Regions from separate parts of the Micromonospora sp. NPDC047707 genome, predicted to be linked through region 1. Evidence: riboswitches for the same ligand, from Rfam matches in the RefSeq annotation. Region 1 holds a riboswitch; each other region holds the start of a gene.

What was found. Region 1 has a riboswitch for cyclic di-AMP ahead of AB0873_RS22285 (hypothetical protein). Riboswitches for the same ligand answer to the same signal wherever they lie in the genome.
Positions count from the first base shown of each region.
Region 2: it holds a riboswitch for cyclic di-AMP, as region 1 does, so the genes downstream of both, AB0873_RS20850 (C39 family peptidase) here and AB0873_RS22285 (hypothetical protein) in region 1, are expected to answer to the same signal.
Region 3: it holds a riboswitch for cyclic di-AMP, as region 1 does, so the genes downstream of both, AB0873_RS13570 (hypothetical protein) here and AB0873_RS22285 (hypothetical protein) in region 1, are expected to answer to the same signal.

Region 1 covers NZ_JBEYSU010000023.1:31,691-37,284, reverse strand. The annotation lists gene AB0873_RS22295 (heavy metal translocating P-type ATPase) at 1-1,823, opposite strand, end outside; gene AB0873_RS22290 (YibE/F family protein) at 2,336-3,679, shown strand; cyclic di-AMP (ydaO/yuaA leader) riboswitch at 3,846-3,976, shown strand; gene AB0873_RS22285 (hypothetical protein) at 3,981-4,997, shown strand; gene AB0873_RS22280 (carbonic anhydrase) at 5,106-5,594, opposite strand, start outside.
Region 2 covers NZ_JBEYSU010000020.1:11,720-17,313, forward strand. The annotation lists gene AB0873_RS20845 (hypothetical protein) at 1-364, shown strand, start outside; cyclic di-AMP (ydaO/yuaA leader) riboswitch at 646-782, shown strand; gene AB0873_RS20850 (C39 family peptidase) at 1,002-1,853, shown strand; gene AB0873_RS20855 (Scr1 family TA system antitoxin-like transcriptional regulator) at 2,357-3,349, opposite strand; gene AB0873_RS20860 (hypothetical protein) at 3,576-3,755, shown strand; gene AB0873_RS20865 (hypothetical protein) at 3,752-3,988, shown strand; gene AB0873_RS20870 (flavin reductase) at 3,985-4,230, shown strand; gene AB0873_RS20875 (helix-turn-helix domain-containing protein) at 4,296-4,694, shown strand; gene AB0873_RS20880 (RidA family protein) at 4,691-5,098, opposite strand; gene AB0873_RS20885 (hypothetical protein) at 5,328-5,594, shown strand, end outside.
Region 3 covers NZ_JBEYSU010000009.1:227,057-232,650, forward strand. The annotation lists gene AB0873_RS13560 (PfkB family carbohydrate kinase) at 1-831, opposite strand, end outside; gene AB0873_RS13565 (SRPBCC family protein) at 1,000-1,455, shown strand; gene AB0873_RS13570 (hypothetical protein) at 1,507-2,553, opposite strand; cyclic di-AMP (ydaO/yuaA leader) riboswitch at 2,571-2,702, opposite strand; gene AB0873_RS13575 (cation diffusion facilitator family transporter) at 2,855-3,772, opposite strand; gene AB0873_RS13580 (AAA family ATPase) at 3,859-5,594, opposite strand, start outside.

The sequences.
Region 1 (5,594 bases):
GGCAGGGCCACCACGTTGTAGCCGGCCGCCCAGCCCAGGTTCTGCCGCATCTTCCGGTACGAGGCCCGGGAGAGCCGGACCACCGCGCTCACGCCGCGCGGGTCGGACGAGGCGAGCACCACACCTGCGGACTCGATCGCCACGTCCGTACCGGCACCGATCGCGATGCCGACGTCCGCCCGGGCCAGGGCGGGCGCGTCGTTCACGCCGTCACCGACCATGGCCACGGTCAGGCCCCGCCGTTGCAGCTCGGTGACCTTGCCGTCCTTCTCCGCCGGCAGCACCTCGGCGAACACCTCGTCCACTCCCGGGCGGAACCCGAGGTCGGCGGCGACCGCCTCGGCGACCGGCCGGGCGTCCCCGGTGATCATGGCGATGGTGTGGACGCCCTCCGCCCGCAGCTCCGCGATGGCCTGGCGCGCCTCGGGGCGTACCTCGTCGGTCAGCGCCAGCGCACCGAGCACGGTGTCCGGCAGGCGCACCAGGTGCAGCACGGCGGCACCCCGGTCCGACCACTGGTCGCTCACCGCCGCGAGCGCGCCCGGGAGCCGTACGCCGAGTTCGCGCAGCAGGGCGGGGCCGCCCACCGCGTACTCCCGGCCCTCGACCGTGGCCCGCACCCCGCGGCCCGGGAGCGACCGGAAGCCGCTCGCGGCGGCGGGCCCGCCCTGGCGGCCGGCGGCGGCGACGATCGCCCGGGCCAGCGGGTGCTCGCTGTCGGATTCGACACCGGCGGCGATCCGCAGCACCTCGCCCTCGTCGACGTCCGGCGCGGCGGCCACGTCGCTGACGACGTGCTCGCCACGCGTCAGCGTGCCGGTCTTGTCGAACAGCACCGCGTCCACCGTCCGCATCCGCTCCAGCGCCAGCCGGTTCTTCACCAGGATCCCGCGGCGGGCCGCGAGCGCGGTGGACAGGGCGATCACCAGCGGGATGGCCAGGCCCAGCGCGTGCGGACACGCGATGACCAGGACGGTGACCGTCCGGACCACCGCCTGGTCGGCGTCGCCGAGCGCGCTCCAGGCCGCCACGGTCACCACGGCGGTGACGGTGGCGACGTAGAACAGCCCGGCGGCGAAGCGGTCCGCCAGGACCTGGGCCCGCCCGCTGGACTGCTGGGCCTGCGCCACCATCCGCTGGATGCCCGCGAGCGTGGTCTCCTCGCCGATCGCCGCCACCTCGACGCGGATGGCGGAGTCGGTGGCGACGGTGCCGGCCACCACCCGGTCCCCCACCGACCGGGTGACCGGCCGGGACTCCCCGGTGATCATCGACTCGTCGAGTTCGGCGGCCCCGCCGGTGATCCGCCCGTCCGCCGGCACCCGCCCGCCCGGCCGCACCAGCACCACCTCTCCGACCCGCAGCTCACTCACCGGCACCCGGGTGACGCTCCCGTCGGGGCCCACCCGCTCGGTGTCGTCCGGCAGCAGCGCGGCCAGCGCGGTGAGCGCGCCGCGCGCCTGCCCGATCGCCTTCATCTCCTGCCAGTGGCCCAGCAGCATGACGGTGACCAGGGCGGCCAGCTCCCACCAGAAGTCCAGGTCGAAGGCGCCGAGGCTGGTGGCGAGGGAGGCGGCGTACGCGACCGTGATCGCCATGGCGACGAGCAGCATCATGCCCGGCGCGCGGTCGCGGACCTCCCGGACGGCGCCGACCAGGAACGGCCAGCCGCCCCACCAGAACACCACCGACCCGAGCACCGGCCCGACCAGCGACCGGCCCGGGAACTCCAGCTGGTAGCCGAACCACTCCATGACCATCTGGCTGGCCACCACCACCGGCAGCGTGAGCACCAGGCAGACCCAGAACCGGCGGCGGAACATGTCCGGGTCGTGCCCCGCGTGCTTGTCGTGCCCGCCGTGCTTGTCGTGCCCGCCGTGCTTGTCGTGCCCGCCGTGCGGGTGCCCACCGCGGGCGCCGCCGCCCGGCGGGTGGTCGCCGTGCGGTTGGTCGCCCGAGGCGGGGTCGCCGTGCGGGCGGTCCCCGCCGGGCTTCCCGTGCCGAACCATGCCCCCAACATGCCTTCCCGCGCCCGCCCGCGGGCCCCAACCCTCAGGTCCGACCGCCGACACCACAGCGCACGACCTGCGTCGAAGGAGCGCGCTGGCTACCATTCGGCCGATGGCCCTACGGATTCCGCACCACCCGGCCCGCGTCCGCGCCGGGGCTCCGACGCCGCCGACGACCGCGCGCGGTCGCGTCCGGCCCGGCACGGCCGGCACGGTCCGTGGCCACGGAACCACCCTCGGACACCCCTCATGAGGAGTTCCGGGAGCCGCTGAACCGTTCGACCCGCCGGCCCGTACCCCGCCCTGGATTCGTTGGGAGACACTCGATGGGCGCCGACCACACCCGTCCCGCTCCGCCCACCCCGCCCGGGGTGCGGCGGATCCTCATCGCGACGGTGGTCCCCCTCTTCCTCGCCACCCTGGTCGCCGCCCTGGTGCTCTGGCCTCGTGACACCCGGGAGGCCGACGCGGGCACCGAGCCGCCCCGCTACCACGGCACCGTCACGAAGGTGGTGACCGAGCCGTGCCCGCCCACGCCGGAGGCACCCGGGGGCGGCCCGGCGACGGGTGACGCGTGCGGCACGGTGACGGTCCGGGTCGAGCAGGGGCCGGACTCGGGGCAGCAGGTCGAGACTCCGGTACCGGCCGGGCCGGGCGCGCCCGAGGTCGCGGTCGGCGACGAGATCATCCTGGTCGAGCTGACCGATCCGGCCGATCCGTCGGTCAGCGCGTACAACATCGCCGAGCACCAGCGCGGTGAACCGCTGGTCTGGCTGGTGGCGCTCTTCGCCGCGGCGATCGTCGCGTTCGGCCGGTGGCGTGGCCTCGCCGCGCTCGCCGGCCTGGCCGCGAGCTTCGCCATCCTGCTGACGTTCGTCCTGCCGGGAATCAGCGCGGGCCGGCCGCCGCTGCTGGTCGCGGTGGTGGGCGCCGCACTGATCATGTTCGTGGTGCTGTACCTCACGCACGGCGTCACCGCCCAGACGTCGGTGGCGGTCCTCGGCACGCTCGGCAGCCTGGTGCTCACCGGCGTGCTCGGCACGCTCGCCACCGCGGCCACGCACCTGACCGGGTACGGCAGCGAGGAAGCCACCACCCTGTCGATGTTCCAGGCCGACGTCGACCTGCACGGCCTCCTGCTGGCCGGCATCGTCATCGGCTCCCTCGGCGTGCTCGACGACGTCACCGTCACCCAGGCGGCCACCGTCACCGAGCTGGCCCACGCCAACCCGGGGCTGACCCGGGGGCAGCTCTACCGGTCCGCGACCCGGGTCGGCCGGGCACACATCGCCTCCACGGTCAACACGATCGTGCTGGCGTACGCGGGTGCCTCGCTGCCCGTACTGCTCCTGCTGACCGCCGACTCGCGGGCCGCGACGCAGATCCTCACCAGCGAATTCCTCGCCCAGGAGATCGTCCGCAGCGCCGTCGCGACGCTCGGCCTGATCGCCGCGGTTCCGCTCACCACCGCGCTCGCCGCCCTGGTCACCACCGCCGGGCGGCGCGGTGGCGGGAGAGCGGGCGCGGACGCCTCCGCTCCGGCGCCCCGCCCGGCCGCCGGACGGACGGAGGCGCTGGAGGCGCTGAGCACGCCGCGCGCCGGCACCACCACCCCCGCCGCCCCTGGTGGGTGGCCCGACCGAGACAGGAGTACGGACGCCGGATGGTGACACTCCGCACGGTGACGACGCCGTCCCACCCGCCTGATAAACGCGTCACTGATCACGCAGCGCACATACGGAATAGCGCATTTGGTCGGCTTCCGGACGTAGATCCCCAGCACACCTGTCAGGTAACCTCGCTGCCGGTCACCGCCGAACGCGCGCACCGGCGCCAGCGGGGCCACCGCCCAATCGCCGCGAGGCGAGCCGGGGAACCAGGTACGTGGGGTGAATCCGCGCCAGCGGTAGGGGCCGCTTCCGTCCCGAACCCGTCAGCTAACCCGGTCGGCGGTCGACGGAAGGGAACACTGTGACGGCACCCCTACGCCGCTGGTCGACACCCGTGGTGGCCGTGCTCGCCGCGCTGGCCGTGTTCGCCGGGCCCGTACCGGCCTCGGCCGCCCCCACGGCACCCCCCAAGCCCTCCGGGCACGACGCGGAGCCGAAGCTGCTCGGCGACCTCATCGAGGCCCGGAACCGCGAATTCGTCAAGGCCCAGGCGCAGCTGGAGAAGTCCCGGGAGCGTCGCCTCGTCCTCGAACTGGAACTCCGGCGCGCCCAGGCCGACCTCGACGCCCTGGCCCCCCAGGTGAACGAGATCGCCGCCCAGTCGTACCGCACCGGCCGGATCGGCGCGATGTCGATGCTGCTCGGCGCGAACACCCCCGACTCGTTCATCGCCCGCGCGTCGGCCCTGGACGAGCTGAACCTCGTCAACGACAAGCGCCTCGCCGTGGTCAACGCGGTGCGGAACCGTGCCCAGCAGGCCAAGCTGGCCCTCGACGCCGAGGTCCGCGAACAGCAGAAGCTGGCCAACGACCTGAAGCGTGGCAAGACCGAGGCCGAGAAGGCCCTCCGCCTGGTCGGCGGACAGGGGCTCACCGGCGGCCTGGTCAGCGCCGAGTCCCCGGTCGCCCGGATCGCCCCCGGCCGCACCGCGGACGGCGACTGGCGGTCCGAGTCGTGCAGCGAGAACGACCCGACCACCGCCGGCTGCGTCACCCCCCGGACCCTGCACATGTACAACGAGGTGCGACGGGCCGGTTTCAAACGGTTCGTCGGCTGCCACCGCTCCGGCGGCCCCTTCGAGCACCCCAAGGGGCGCGCCTGCGACTGGTCGTTGCAGAACAGCGGGTTCAGCTCGTGGCACAACAACGACATGCGCCGGTACGGCAACGACCTGACCGCGTTCCTGGTCCGCAACGCCGACCGGCTCGGCATCTACTACGTGATCTGGAACCGGCAGATCTGGTTCCCGGCGACCGGCTGGAAGTCGTACAGCGGGCCGTCCAACCACACCGACCACGTGCACGTCTCGTTGCTGTAGCCGACGACGGGAAAGGGCCGCCCCGCGATGTGCGGGGCGGCCCTTCGCGTAGGTCGGTCGGCCGGCGGCGGGTGTCGTCCGGCGGCGCGGCCGTGCGGGCGGCGCCGGTCAGGCGGCGGCGTGGGCGGCCGGGTCCACGGCGGGCAGGTCACCGATCCCGGCCACCGTCCGCACCTCACCGGCGGCGAGACGGTACGACATGCCGGCGATCGCGCACCGGCCGGCGGCCACGGCCGCGGCGAGCGCCTCCGACTGCTCCGGCATCGCTTCGACGGTCTGCGCGATATGGACGTCGACGATACCGTCGAGGTCGGTGACACCCTCGGCGTCGGCCCGGCGCAGGCTGGGCACCACGGCGTCCACCACGGCCCCGAGGTGCCCGGCTGGCCGGGTGCCGGTCGCGTCCGCCTGACGGGCCGCCTGGACCGCGCCGCAGGAGTCGTGACCGAGCACGACCACCAGCGGCGTACCGAGCACGGTGACCGCGTACTCGACGCTGCCGAGCACCTCCGGGCCGAGGGTGTGCCCCGCGGTCCGGACCACGAACAGGTCACCGAGGCCACGATCGAAGATGATCTCGGCGGCGAGGCGGGAGTC
Region 2 (5,594 bases), on a different contig from region 1:
GGAGCGGTGGTTGCACCGGGCCGCGGTGGCCGCCCACTGGCGGGGTGACCTGTCCGCCCGGCAGCTCGGCGACGTGTTCGGGCACCGGGACGGCTGGGACGCCCGGCTGCACCCGGTCGACCAGGAGATCGTCTTGACGCGGGCCGTACGCGACGGCAAGCTGGCCGCCTACCGGGCGGCGGCCGCCGCCGAGCGGGCCGCCTGGCGCGACGCGGAGGTGGCCGCCGAGGCGGCCCGTGCGCTCGCCGCCGAGGCGTACGCGGCGGCGGAGAGCCTGCGTCCGGCACTGCGGACGAAGCCTCGGACGGCGTGGACCGGACGGCCGGTCGCCGCCGCACGCTGGCGCCCCGCACGGGTCGGCTGACTTAATTCCGTGAGCCCGGTCACACCGACGTCGAACCGGTCAACATTCGCAGTCCGGTCGATTGTCTCCGCCGCTGCCGGGGTAATGTCCGCCGCTTGTCCCGTTGCCGCCCGGCCGCGTCGTTAGCACCTCCCGTCCCATTGAGCCGCGTCAGTGCGAAACTGCCCGCAAAATTGCTGCCATGATCGAGGTTTACGCAGCTCAGAGCGGGTTGGCAGGCCGGTTGACCGGCCAGTAGTGTCGGCGCGTCCGGTGCGGTAACCGATCGCAAGAGGCGACGCCGCGCCGACCCGCTCAATCGCCGCATGGCGAACCGGGGACCCAATCTGCACCTGGGGTGAATCCGCGATTGTCGCGGTAGGGCGTACTTCCCGCCCGAATCCGTCAGCTAACCCGGTAGGCGGCATCGGAAGGAGTCCCATCCTCGTGCAGTTCGAACCCAACCGTCGGTTCCATCGCCGCCTCCACGGCATCGCGGTGCCCGCGCCCGTCCGGCTCGCCGCCGGGCGCTGACCCACCGCCCTGCCCGGTCCCGCCGGGCTCGTCCCCTCGTGGCCACCTGCCGCCGGACCCGGTCCGGACGGCCGGCCCGCCGCTGCCCGCGGCCGGCCCGGTGCGCCGCCAGCCCCGACAGTCCGTGGAGGAAACCGTGAAGCAGCACCTCAAGCGTCAACTCCGTCGTCTCGCCACCGAGCGTCCGTACCAGGTGGCCGCCGCGTCCGCCGCCGTCCTCGTGCTGGCGACCGGCACCGGTGCCCTGGTCGCCGGCCCCGGCGACGCACCCGCGTCGGCGCAGACCCCGGCCGCCGTGGCAGAGCTGCGTGGCAACACCGCCGCCTCGCGCGGCGAGGCCCGTTCCGTGGCCGTCCCCCCGTCGAGCGCCGCCCCGTCCAGCGCCGCCCCGTCGAGCGGAGCCCCGTCCAGCTCACCGGCCGCGAAGGCCGCACCCGACCCGGACCTCACCAAGAAGCCCAAGCCCTCGAAGTCCAAGCTTCTGAAGTTCGACTACCAGGCTCAGATCAACTTCTACTACTGCGGCCCGGCCGCGGTCCGGAACGCCCTCAGCGCCACCGGCATCGAGCGGTCGCAGGACCACCTCGCCGGTCCGCTGGGCACCGACCAGTTCGGCACCGACTCGGCCGAGGACACCACCCGGGTGCTCAACGCCATGGTGAAGGGTGACCCGTACCGGACCCGGATGATCCCGGGCCGTGCCGCCACCCCGGCGCAGATGGACCGGCTCCAGGCCGACGTCGTCGACGCCATCACCGACGGGCGGGGCGTCGTCGTGAACATCGCCGGCTCCGCCACCGACACCAACGGCGGCTGGCACTCGTTCCCGGGCGGCCACTACATCGCCGTGACCGGGTACGACGACGAGGGCCGCCTGGTGCGGATCGCCGACTCGGCCAACCCCGCGACCGGGTCGTACTGGATGACCACGATCGCCCTGGCGAACTGGGCCGCGACCCGCGGCTACTCCGCCTGACCGACCCGCTCGCACGACGGGCGCCGGACCCCTTGGGGTCCGGCGCCCGTCGCCGTTCCGGCTGCCGGCGGGCCGAGAAGGGCTCACCGCTGCAGCCTCCGCTGCAAGATCCGCGCAACTTCACCGAAGATGCTGCCTCGGTTACGCCCGAGACGGCATTTTCCCCGAAGTTGCGCGGATCTTGTGCTGTCGGCCCGCCGGCGCGTGTCCCTTTTGCAGCACCGGATGTCACTGGCCGTTGTCGGCGTCCGCGTCACCCTTGTGCGGCCGCACGCCGGACGCACCACGGCCGACTCCCGTCACTGTTTCGACGGCTGTCGAGCTGCCCGCGTAGCTGGGGCAGGGCGATCGCCCCGAGATCGGCCGGTCGTGGACGGGCCGGACCCGGCCGACCGGACCCGGTCGCATGGATGGGCAGCTGGACAGCTCGGCGCGTGCGACAGCGAAGCGAAGCGCCCGCCCCCGGTACCGGGAGCGGGCGGCTTGTGTGTGTCTGCGGTTGGTCAGCCGCGCTCGGCGACCTGCGTGACGAAGGCCCGCCAGGCAGCGGGGGAGAAGGTCAGCGCCGGACCGGTCGGGTCCTTGGAGTCCCGGACGCCCACCACACCGGAAAGGTTGTCGGCGACCTCGACACAGGTGCCGCCGTTGGTGGACGAGCAGGAGGACTTCCGCCAGTGAGCGCCTGTCAGCTTGTCCATGTCTTTGCCGCTTCCTTGAGGATGTCGAGTGACTGCCCGAGCGGGAGAGCTTCGCCCCGAACCGCGTCCCACGACAAACCCAGACGAGTAACCGGGTCTGGCTGTCCCTTCGGTCTGCGATTTTAGTTGGTGGTCCACGCACCCGGCGCGCGAGCCGTCGGGCAGGTCAGCCAGGATGAACGCCCCGGCAAGTCCTGAGTAGATGCCAGCGGACAACGGCACGATGTGCAACTGAATATGGGGCTGTTCAGCGCACGTAAGCAGGTGTTCGAGTTGCTCGGCCATCACGTCACGGCCGCCGCACGCCCGCCGGACGACCATCTCATCCATCACGACGAAGAGCTGCGGACTCGGGTCGCGGGCGAGGACCGCTTGCCGCTCCATCCGCGCCGCGACGCGCTGGTCGAGCCCTGAGGCCGGTACGCGCGCTGCCCGGAATGTCGCGCGAGCGTATCCCTCGGTCTGTAGGAGCCCTGGCACGAAGGCGTGTTCGTACCAGCGCAGCGCCGTCGCTTCCCGCTCGATTTGTATCCACTCGCGCAGCCAGACCGGTGCGGCCTCACCCTTGACCAGCTCATCCCAGAGCGTCGCGAAGTGCCCGCCGGTGTTCAGCGCCTGGTCGACAGCGGTCAAGTAGGGCAGCGTCGGCGGTTTGGTCCCGGTCTCGATCGCGCTGACCTGAGAGTCCGAGCAGAAGACCAGCTCGCCGAGTTGGGCTTGAGTCAGCCCGGCGGCCGTGCGGCGTCGCCTCAGCTCACGGAGCAGGTACTCAGACGGCGAAATTCCCACGGCTTCCATACCCTTCCACGACTCTCCACATCGCTCCGCGCCGGTCCGGATTCGGCCGCTCCGTTCCGTGGTCGAGTGATGACTGTTCCGAGCGTAGGGGGTCACCGTCCAGGGTGAAAGGAGATGCGGCGCGAGCCGGTAGAGGACCCGAACTCGCCGGTGGCGCTGTTGGGGCCGCCCCCTTTAGGCAAGCGACCGGGGCGGCCCCCTTCCAACCCGTGAAGGAGGTTCCGCCGTGCGTCTCCGCTTCTGGCGCTGCAAGCCCACCGTGCCGTCGCTTCCCCGGCGAATCCGGGGCGCGAACCTGCCGGCCGCCCTGTTCGCACCCACCCGGCCGATCCCGACCGTCCAGCCGGGCCGCGCCGGGAGCTTGACCCGGGCGCAGGAGTACCGGGCGAACGGGGGCCGCTGGTGACGATCGCCGTCGGCCGCACGGTCCGGGTTCCCGAGGACGCCTACACGTTCGGCACCGGAACCCTGACCCTGTCCATCACCGATGTGATCAGCAGCGCGGTCGTCGACGGCGCGGTCTGGGTCCAGTTGAAGGGCCGCGAGGTCCGCCCGGACCGGTCGGTCGCTCCCCGCGAGCGGTACGCGGCGGTCCGGGTCGACGCCGTGACGGAGGTGGAGCCGGTGAGGGTCCGGTGACCCGACGCCGAGCCGAACACGTCCCGTCCCGGCCCACGTGGCGCTGCCGGGCGTGCGGGATCGCGTGGCCGTGCTCGCCCGCGAAGCTCCGCCTGCTCGGGGAGTACCGCGACGACCGGACGGCCCTGCTGGTCTACCTGGCGATGCTCCAGACCGAGGCCGCCGAACAACTCGCCGAATTGGACAGCACTCCACCGGCCGACCTGACCGAGCGTTTCATCGCCTGGGCCCGCGCCCGGTAGCCCTTCCGGCATCCCCCTGCCCGTGGTCTCTTGCGGTAACCGGGGAACTGTTGGAGAGTGAGCAGGTGGGAACCAGGAAGGAGATCAGCGAGTTGCCGCCGGAGGCCGACCTGGCCCGGGCCGACTCGCTGGCGCGCGAGATCTTCTCGGACGTCGCGAACAAGTGGGCGTTCCTGATCATCGAGTTCCTCGGGCAGCGCACCATGCGCTTCAGCGAGCTGCGCGACGAGGTCGGCGGGATCAGCCACAAGATGCTCACCCAGAACCTGCGCATGCTGGAGCGCAACGGCCTGGTCGAGCGGACCGTGCACCCCACCGTCCCGCCCCGCGTCGAGTACAACCTCACCGAGGCCGGCGAGGCCCTGCGCGGGGTCGTGGACGGCATGTGCGGCTGGACCCAGCGCTACCTGGGCCACATCGAGGCGTCCCGCAGCCGCTTCGGAGCTGCCCAGGGCGGGCCCTAGTCGAGGACGGCGGTCGCCTCGACCTCCACCAGGTGCTCGGGCATGTCCAGCGCCACGATGCCGAACAGCGACGCCGGCGCGGCCGGCGTCACCCCCAGCGTCGCCGCCGCCCGGGCGATCCCGTCCAGCAGTACGGGCATCCTCTCCGGCTTCCAGTCGACGACGTGGACGGTCAGCTTCACCACGTCGTCGAACGACGCCCCGACCCCGGCGAGCGCCGTCGCGACGTTGAGGTAGCACTGCTCGACCTGCGCGGCGAGATCCCCCTCGCCGACCGTCTTCCCGTCCGCGCCCCAGGCAACCTGCCCGGCGACGTGGACGATCTTCGACCCGGTCGCCACCGACACCTGCCGGTACACGTCGATCTCCGGCAGCCCGCTCGGGTTCACCAGTGTCACAGCCATGACGAAGTCCTCCTCCTACGCTCTCCAAAGGTTACTTAATAACCGTAGGAGACTGCCGCTGGCCTGGGAAGAAGGCACTTTTCCGAGACCCAGGCACCTTTGGGTGACCGTACCGGCGCGCGTCCATTCGATCAGGAATCGAGAAGCACCCGTGGTTACGGCAGGCCTAGCCTTCCCTCAGACGGCCGGGCAGCACGCCGGGCCTCGAACGGCGGAAAGGCAGCCAGAAATGACCGCGAAGAGTGCCAAGACCGAGTCCGACGGCTTCAGCGCCGAAGAGCGTGCCGCGATGAAGGAGCGCGCCGCCGAACTGCGCGCCGAGGGCAGGAAGGGCGCCAAGAAGGCCGACGGACTTCAGGCGGTCCTCGACCGGATCGCGCAGATGGCGCCCGAGGATCGCGAGCTCGCCGAGCGCGTACACGTGACCATCACCGCCACCGCTCCGGAGCTGACGGCGAAGACCTGGTACGGGATGCCCGCCTACGCGAACGAGGAA
Region 3 (5,594 bases), on a different contig from region 1:
CGCGGCCCCGGTGCGGACCGCCGTCCGGATGTCGCCACCCCGGGCCACCACGGCGGCCACCCCGGCGGTCATCGAGTCGCCCGCCCCGCGCGGGTCGGCGGCCTGGAGGCGGGGCATCTCCACCTCGAACACCTCGCCGTCGACCAGGGCGAGTGCCGGCTCGGCGGCGCGGCTCACCACCACGTTCTCCGCGCCGCCCGCGTGCAGGTCGTACATCGCCCGCGCGAGCTGGTCCTCGTCGTCGCCGGCGGCCCGGCCGTCGGCGATCAGCTCCTCGTGGCTCACCTTGAGGAAGAAGACGCCGCTGTCCAGCACGGCGGCCAGGTGCTCGCCGGCCAGGTCGACGACCACCTTGCCGCCGTTGGCCCGCAGGTCGGCCGCGAAGCGCCGGTAGAGCTCGGCCGGGACGAGGTGCGGTTGGTGAGGTCCGCTCAGGATGCTGACCGGCGCGCGCAGCCCCTCGCCGAGGGCCAGGTTGTACAGCTCGTCCAGCTCGTGCCGGCCGAGCGCCTCACCCGGTACGTCCACGACCTCCCGGCGGGTGCCCTCGCGGCGGTCGTGCACGTACCCGCCGTTCCCGCCGGAGTCGCGGACCACCGTCTTGAGGTCGACCCCCTCGCTGACCAGCAGCGGCTCCAGCACCTGGCCGACCTCACCGCCGAGCGCCGTGCAGAGCACCACGTCGACCCCGAGCGAAATGATCATGCGCGCCTGCCAGACGCCCTGGCCACCAGGGTGCAGGTGCAGCTCGGGGGCCTCGCTCGGTTGGTCGACCGTGACCGTGAGCCGTGGCGTCGGCGCGAAGACCATCACGTGCTCGTTCACCGGCATCGCCTCCCACCCGGGTCGCCGTCCACCACGGACCGTCGTACCCCATCAGCCGACCGTAGTCGGGCGGGTGGGTGAATTCCGGGTGTCCCCAAGGTGTCGGGCCGGACGTTGCCAGCACCCGCGCGGGTGGGCGACGATCTGGCGAGGCGACGACGGTGGGGAGACGGCGTGCTCAGGCGAGGATCCTTCAGCTACACCGTCCAGGCTCGCTGTTCACCGGCGGTCGCCGCCGAGGTGCTCGCCGACCCGGTCCGGCAGGTGGAGCTACACCCGTTGATCGTGCGGGTCCGGCGGCTCCGGCCGCGTTCCGGCACCCACGCCAGCTACGCGATCACCGACCGGCTCGCGGTCGGGCCGGTGCGCCTTCCGGTCACGTACCGGGCCGACGTGCTGGTCGCCACCGCCGACGAGGTGGTGACCGTCGCCCGGCAGTGGCCGGCGACGACCGTCCGCAACCGCACCCGGCTGGAGGCCGAGCCGGACGGTGTCCGCATCGACGTGGAGATCACCCTCGCCGCGCCGGCGCCGCTGTTCGGGTACGCCTTCGCGCAGGCCCGGTCGGCTCACCTCGGCCTCGCCAGCCGGCTCGGGGCGATGCTGGACGCCGGTCCGCCGGCCGCCTGAACGACGGCGCCCGGGCCCTCCGTTGTCGGGAGGGCACCGGGCCGAGCGGCGTCAGTACACGGACAGGTGCACGTGGTTGGTGTGGTCGCTGGACGGGTCGCCGCCCGCCCCGCTGTACGACTTCCACCCGCTGCTGGGCAGCCAGATCTGCCGGTACCAGATCACGTAGAGCACGGCGAGTCGGTCGGCGTTCTTGACGAAGAACGCCGACAGGTTGTTGCCGTACGTCCGGTCGCCGCCGGTCGCGTCGCCGCCGAAGCCGTTCTTCTGGGCGGCGAAGTCGCAGGCCCGGCCCTTCGGGTGCTCACCCGACCCGCCGGAGCGGTAGCAGGAGACGTAGCGGGTGAACCCGGCCGCCTTGGCCTGGTTGAGCGCGTGGAGCGTGCGCGGGGTGATGCAGCCGTTCGCGGGCGTCGGGTCGTTGACGCTGCACGACTCCGACGGCCAGGAGCCGTCCGAGTTACGCGGGGCGGGTGCGGCCGTCCGGGACGCGCTCCGGCTGGCGGCGGGTGCCTCGGCCCGGGAGTTCGCGACGGTCAGCGCCTTCTCGGCCTGCTGCTTGCGCTTGGCCATCACCGCCTGCTGCTTGCGCTGCTCGGTGATCTCCACCTCCACCGCGAGCTTGGCCTTGCTGACCTGCTCACGGGTCTCCAGCAGCTCGCGCAGGGCCTGGTCCTCGTTGGCGGCCACCGCGTCGAGCGCGGCGGCCCGGTCCATGAAGCCCTCCGGCGAGGTGCTGTTGAGCAGCGCCGACGCGGTGCCGAGCCGCCCCGTGCGGTACGCGAGGCCGGCGATCTGGCCGACCCGGGAGGTCCGCTCGGTGAGCTGGGTCTCGGTGGTCTTGAGCTGCTCGGCGAGCTGCTGCTGGCGCTTGACCGAGGTGTCCAGGGCCCGCTTCGCGTCCAGGAAGCCCTTGCTGGCCGCCTCGAGTTGGGCGCGCAGGGCGGGGGTGCCGCCTTCCGGGTCGCCGGGTGCGGCGGCCTGGCGGGCCGGGGGAGCGGCCGCCGCGGAGGCGACCGGCGTGGCGGCGAGACCGAGGGTGAGCGCCGCGCTGAGCAGGGCCGCCACGCGGGCGGCGCGTCGTCGTACGGGTGCCACTTCTGGCATCTGTCCACATGTCCTTCCGTCAGCCGCCGACCGGGTTAGCTGACGGGTTCGGGACGGAAGATCCCTACCGCTCGACGCGGATGCACCCCAGGTACCTGGTTCCCCGGCTCGCCCTGCGGGCGATTAGGCGGCGGCCACCGCCGGCACCGGTGCGTGCCGCCTGGCGGAGGCCGGAACAGAGCCTACCGGGACGGTTGGGGCAGGTGCAGCGGATGTGACTGACGGTGTCCGCGTGGTCACCGCCTAATCCGACATCAATGGACAATAGCCGCTCAGACCACGGATGTGTCCGTTACCACTCAACCGCCCCGCAGCTCCCAGGGGCCGCACCGGGCTCGATCTGCAACGTCGCGTGCTCGATGCGGAAGTCGTCCCGCAGGGCCGTCCGCGCGGCGGCGAGGACCGTGCCGACCTCGGCACCGGGGGCCAGGGTGAGGTGCGCGGACGCTACCTCCATCCCGGAGGTGAGGGTCCAGACGTGCAGGTCGTGCACCTCGGTGACGCCCGGGACGGCGACCAGCCGGTCGTGCACGGCGGTGACCTGGAGGTGCTCCGGGGCGGCCTGGACGAGGATGCGCAGCGCCGCCCGCCCGAGCCGCCAGGTGCGCGGCAGGATGAACGCGCCGATGGCGACCGCGACCAGCGGGTCGGCCCACCACCAGTCGGTGGCGGCGATGAGGAGTGCGGCGCCGATGACGCCGAGCGAACCGAGCAGGTCGCCCAGCACCTCGAGGTAGGCGCCCTCCACGTTGATGCTCTCCCGGGCGCCGGACCGCAGCAGGGCGAAGGCGCCCACGTTGGCGAGCAGGCCGAGGACGGCCACCGCGAGCATCGGACCGGTCTGCACCTCCGGCGGGTCGCCGAAGCGCCGGACGGCTTCGACCAGCACGAAGATCGCGACACCGGAGAGCAGCACGGCGTTGGCGAGCGCGGCCAGCACCTCCAGCCGGTAGAGGCCGAAGGTGCGCTGCGGGTCGCCGGTGGTCCGGCGCGTGGCGGTGAGCGCGGCCAGGGCCATGCCGATGCCGAGCACGTCCGTGAACATGTGTCCGGCGTCGCTGAGCAGGGCGAGCGAGCCGGTGCGGAACGCGGCCACGGCCTCCACCACCATCAGGGTGGCGAGCAGGGCGAAGGCCGCCCAGAGGCGTCCGCGGTGCCGTTGCGCCGCGTTCGCGACCGACCCGTGGTGGTGGTCATGACCTGCGCCCACGCGGACACCTTCCGTCACCCGTCCGGACTCGCGTCCAATCTATGCTCACATCGCTATGTATGCAACTGAGGTCGGCCACCCGATCCTCAGCCGGTCGGGTCGACCGTCGTGAGCCGCTGCGTCGCCCGGGACAGCGCCACGTACAGGGTCCGTACGCCCGACGCCGCGTCGGCCCGGATCTCGCTCGGAGCGACCAGCACCACCCCGTCGTACTCCATGCCCTTCGCCTCCAGGCTCGTCACCACCTGCAGGCGCGGCGCGCCCAGCCCGCCCAGCCACCCGGCGACCTCGTCGCGGCGCGGCACCGGTGTGATCACCCCGACCGTCCCCGCGACCTCGGCGAGCAGCGCACTGGCCGCCTCCACCACCGACGTCTCCAGCTCGGCCGGCGGCACGACCAGCTCCACCGGGTCGACGCCGGTCGACCGGACGGCGGTGGGCAGCGGCAGGTCGGGGTCGAGCCGCCGGATCTCCGCCGCCGCCACGGCGAAGATCTCGGCCGAGTTGCGGTAGTTGGTGGTGAGCGTGAAGTGCTGCCGGCGGCGGCGGCCGAGGGCCTGGTCGCGGGCCCGCACCAGCTCGTCCGGGTCGCCGGTCCACGCCGTCTGCGCCGGGTCGCCCACCACCGTCCACGACGCGAGTCGCCCGCGTCGACCGATCATGCGCCACTGCATCGGCGAGACGTCCTGCGACTCGTCGACCACGACGTGGGCGTACTCGCGGTAGTCCTCCGGGCGCTGGCGGGCCGCCTCCCGGGCGGCGCGCTGCCGCTCCGTGAACGTGCTCAGCTCGCGTACCCCGCCCGCCAGCTGGAACGGGTCCCGCTTCGGCCGGGCCGGCTTCATCGGCTTGCCGAGCAGGGCGTCCAGCTCGTCCAGCAGCGCGACGTCGGCGATGGTCAGCCCCTGGTGGTCCAACGTCCGGTACGCGTCGGTGAGCAGCCGGATCTCCCGGCCGGAGAGCACCCCGCCCGCGTACCGGCGCAGCCGGTCCGGGCGGGCCAGCCACCCGAGCACGTGGCGCGGATGCATGCGGGGCCACCACGCCTTGAGGAACTCGCGGAACTCCGGCCGCTCGGCGATCTCGTCCTCGAACGCGCGCTGCTCCGGCAGGCGCGGGACGCCCAGCCGCCGGGCCTGCGCCCAGAGCGCGGCGAAGACGCCGTCGAATCCGGCCCGGCGGACCTCGTTACGCCGGGCGCCACGCGGCAACGCCCGGTCCCGGATCGCGTCCAGCTCGCGACGGTCGATCCGCAGCAGCTCACCCCGGTAGAGCAGACGCAGCTCGCCGGGACCGCCCGGCACCGCGTCACGGGCGGCCCGCTCCAGCACCCGCCGCATCCGCAGTGAGCCCTTCACCGCCGCCACCTCCGGCGGGTCGGTGCGGGTCGCGCGCATCCCGGGGAAGAGCGCGCCGAGCGAGGCCAGCGTGGCGGTGTCCTCGCCCAGCGAGGGCAGCACCGAGGCGATGTACTCGACGAAGACCGCCGACGGCCCGACCACCAGGATGCCGCCGCCGGCGTACCGGCTGCGGTCGGCGTAGAGCAGGTACGCCGCCCGGTGCAGGGCGACCGCCGTCTTGCCGGTCCCTGGACCGCCGGAGACGATCGTGACCCCCGAGCCGGGGGAGCGGATCGCCTCGTCCTGCTCCCGCTGGATGGTGGCGACGATGTCCCGCATGCCGCGCCCGGTCGCCTTGGACAGCGTGGCCAGCAGGGCGCCGTCACCCACCACCGTCATGTCCGGCGGGGCGGCACCCGGGTCGAGCAGGTCGTCCTCGATGCGGGTGACCCGCTCCCCGCTCGACTGGATCATGCGCCGCC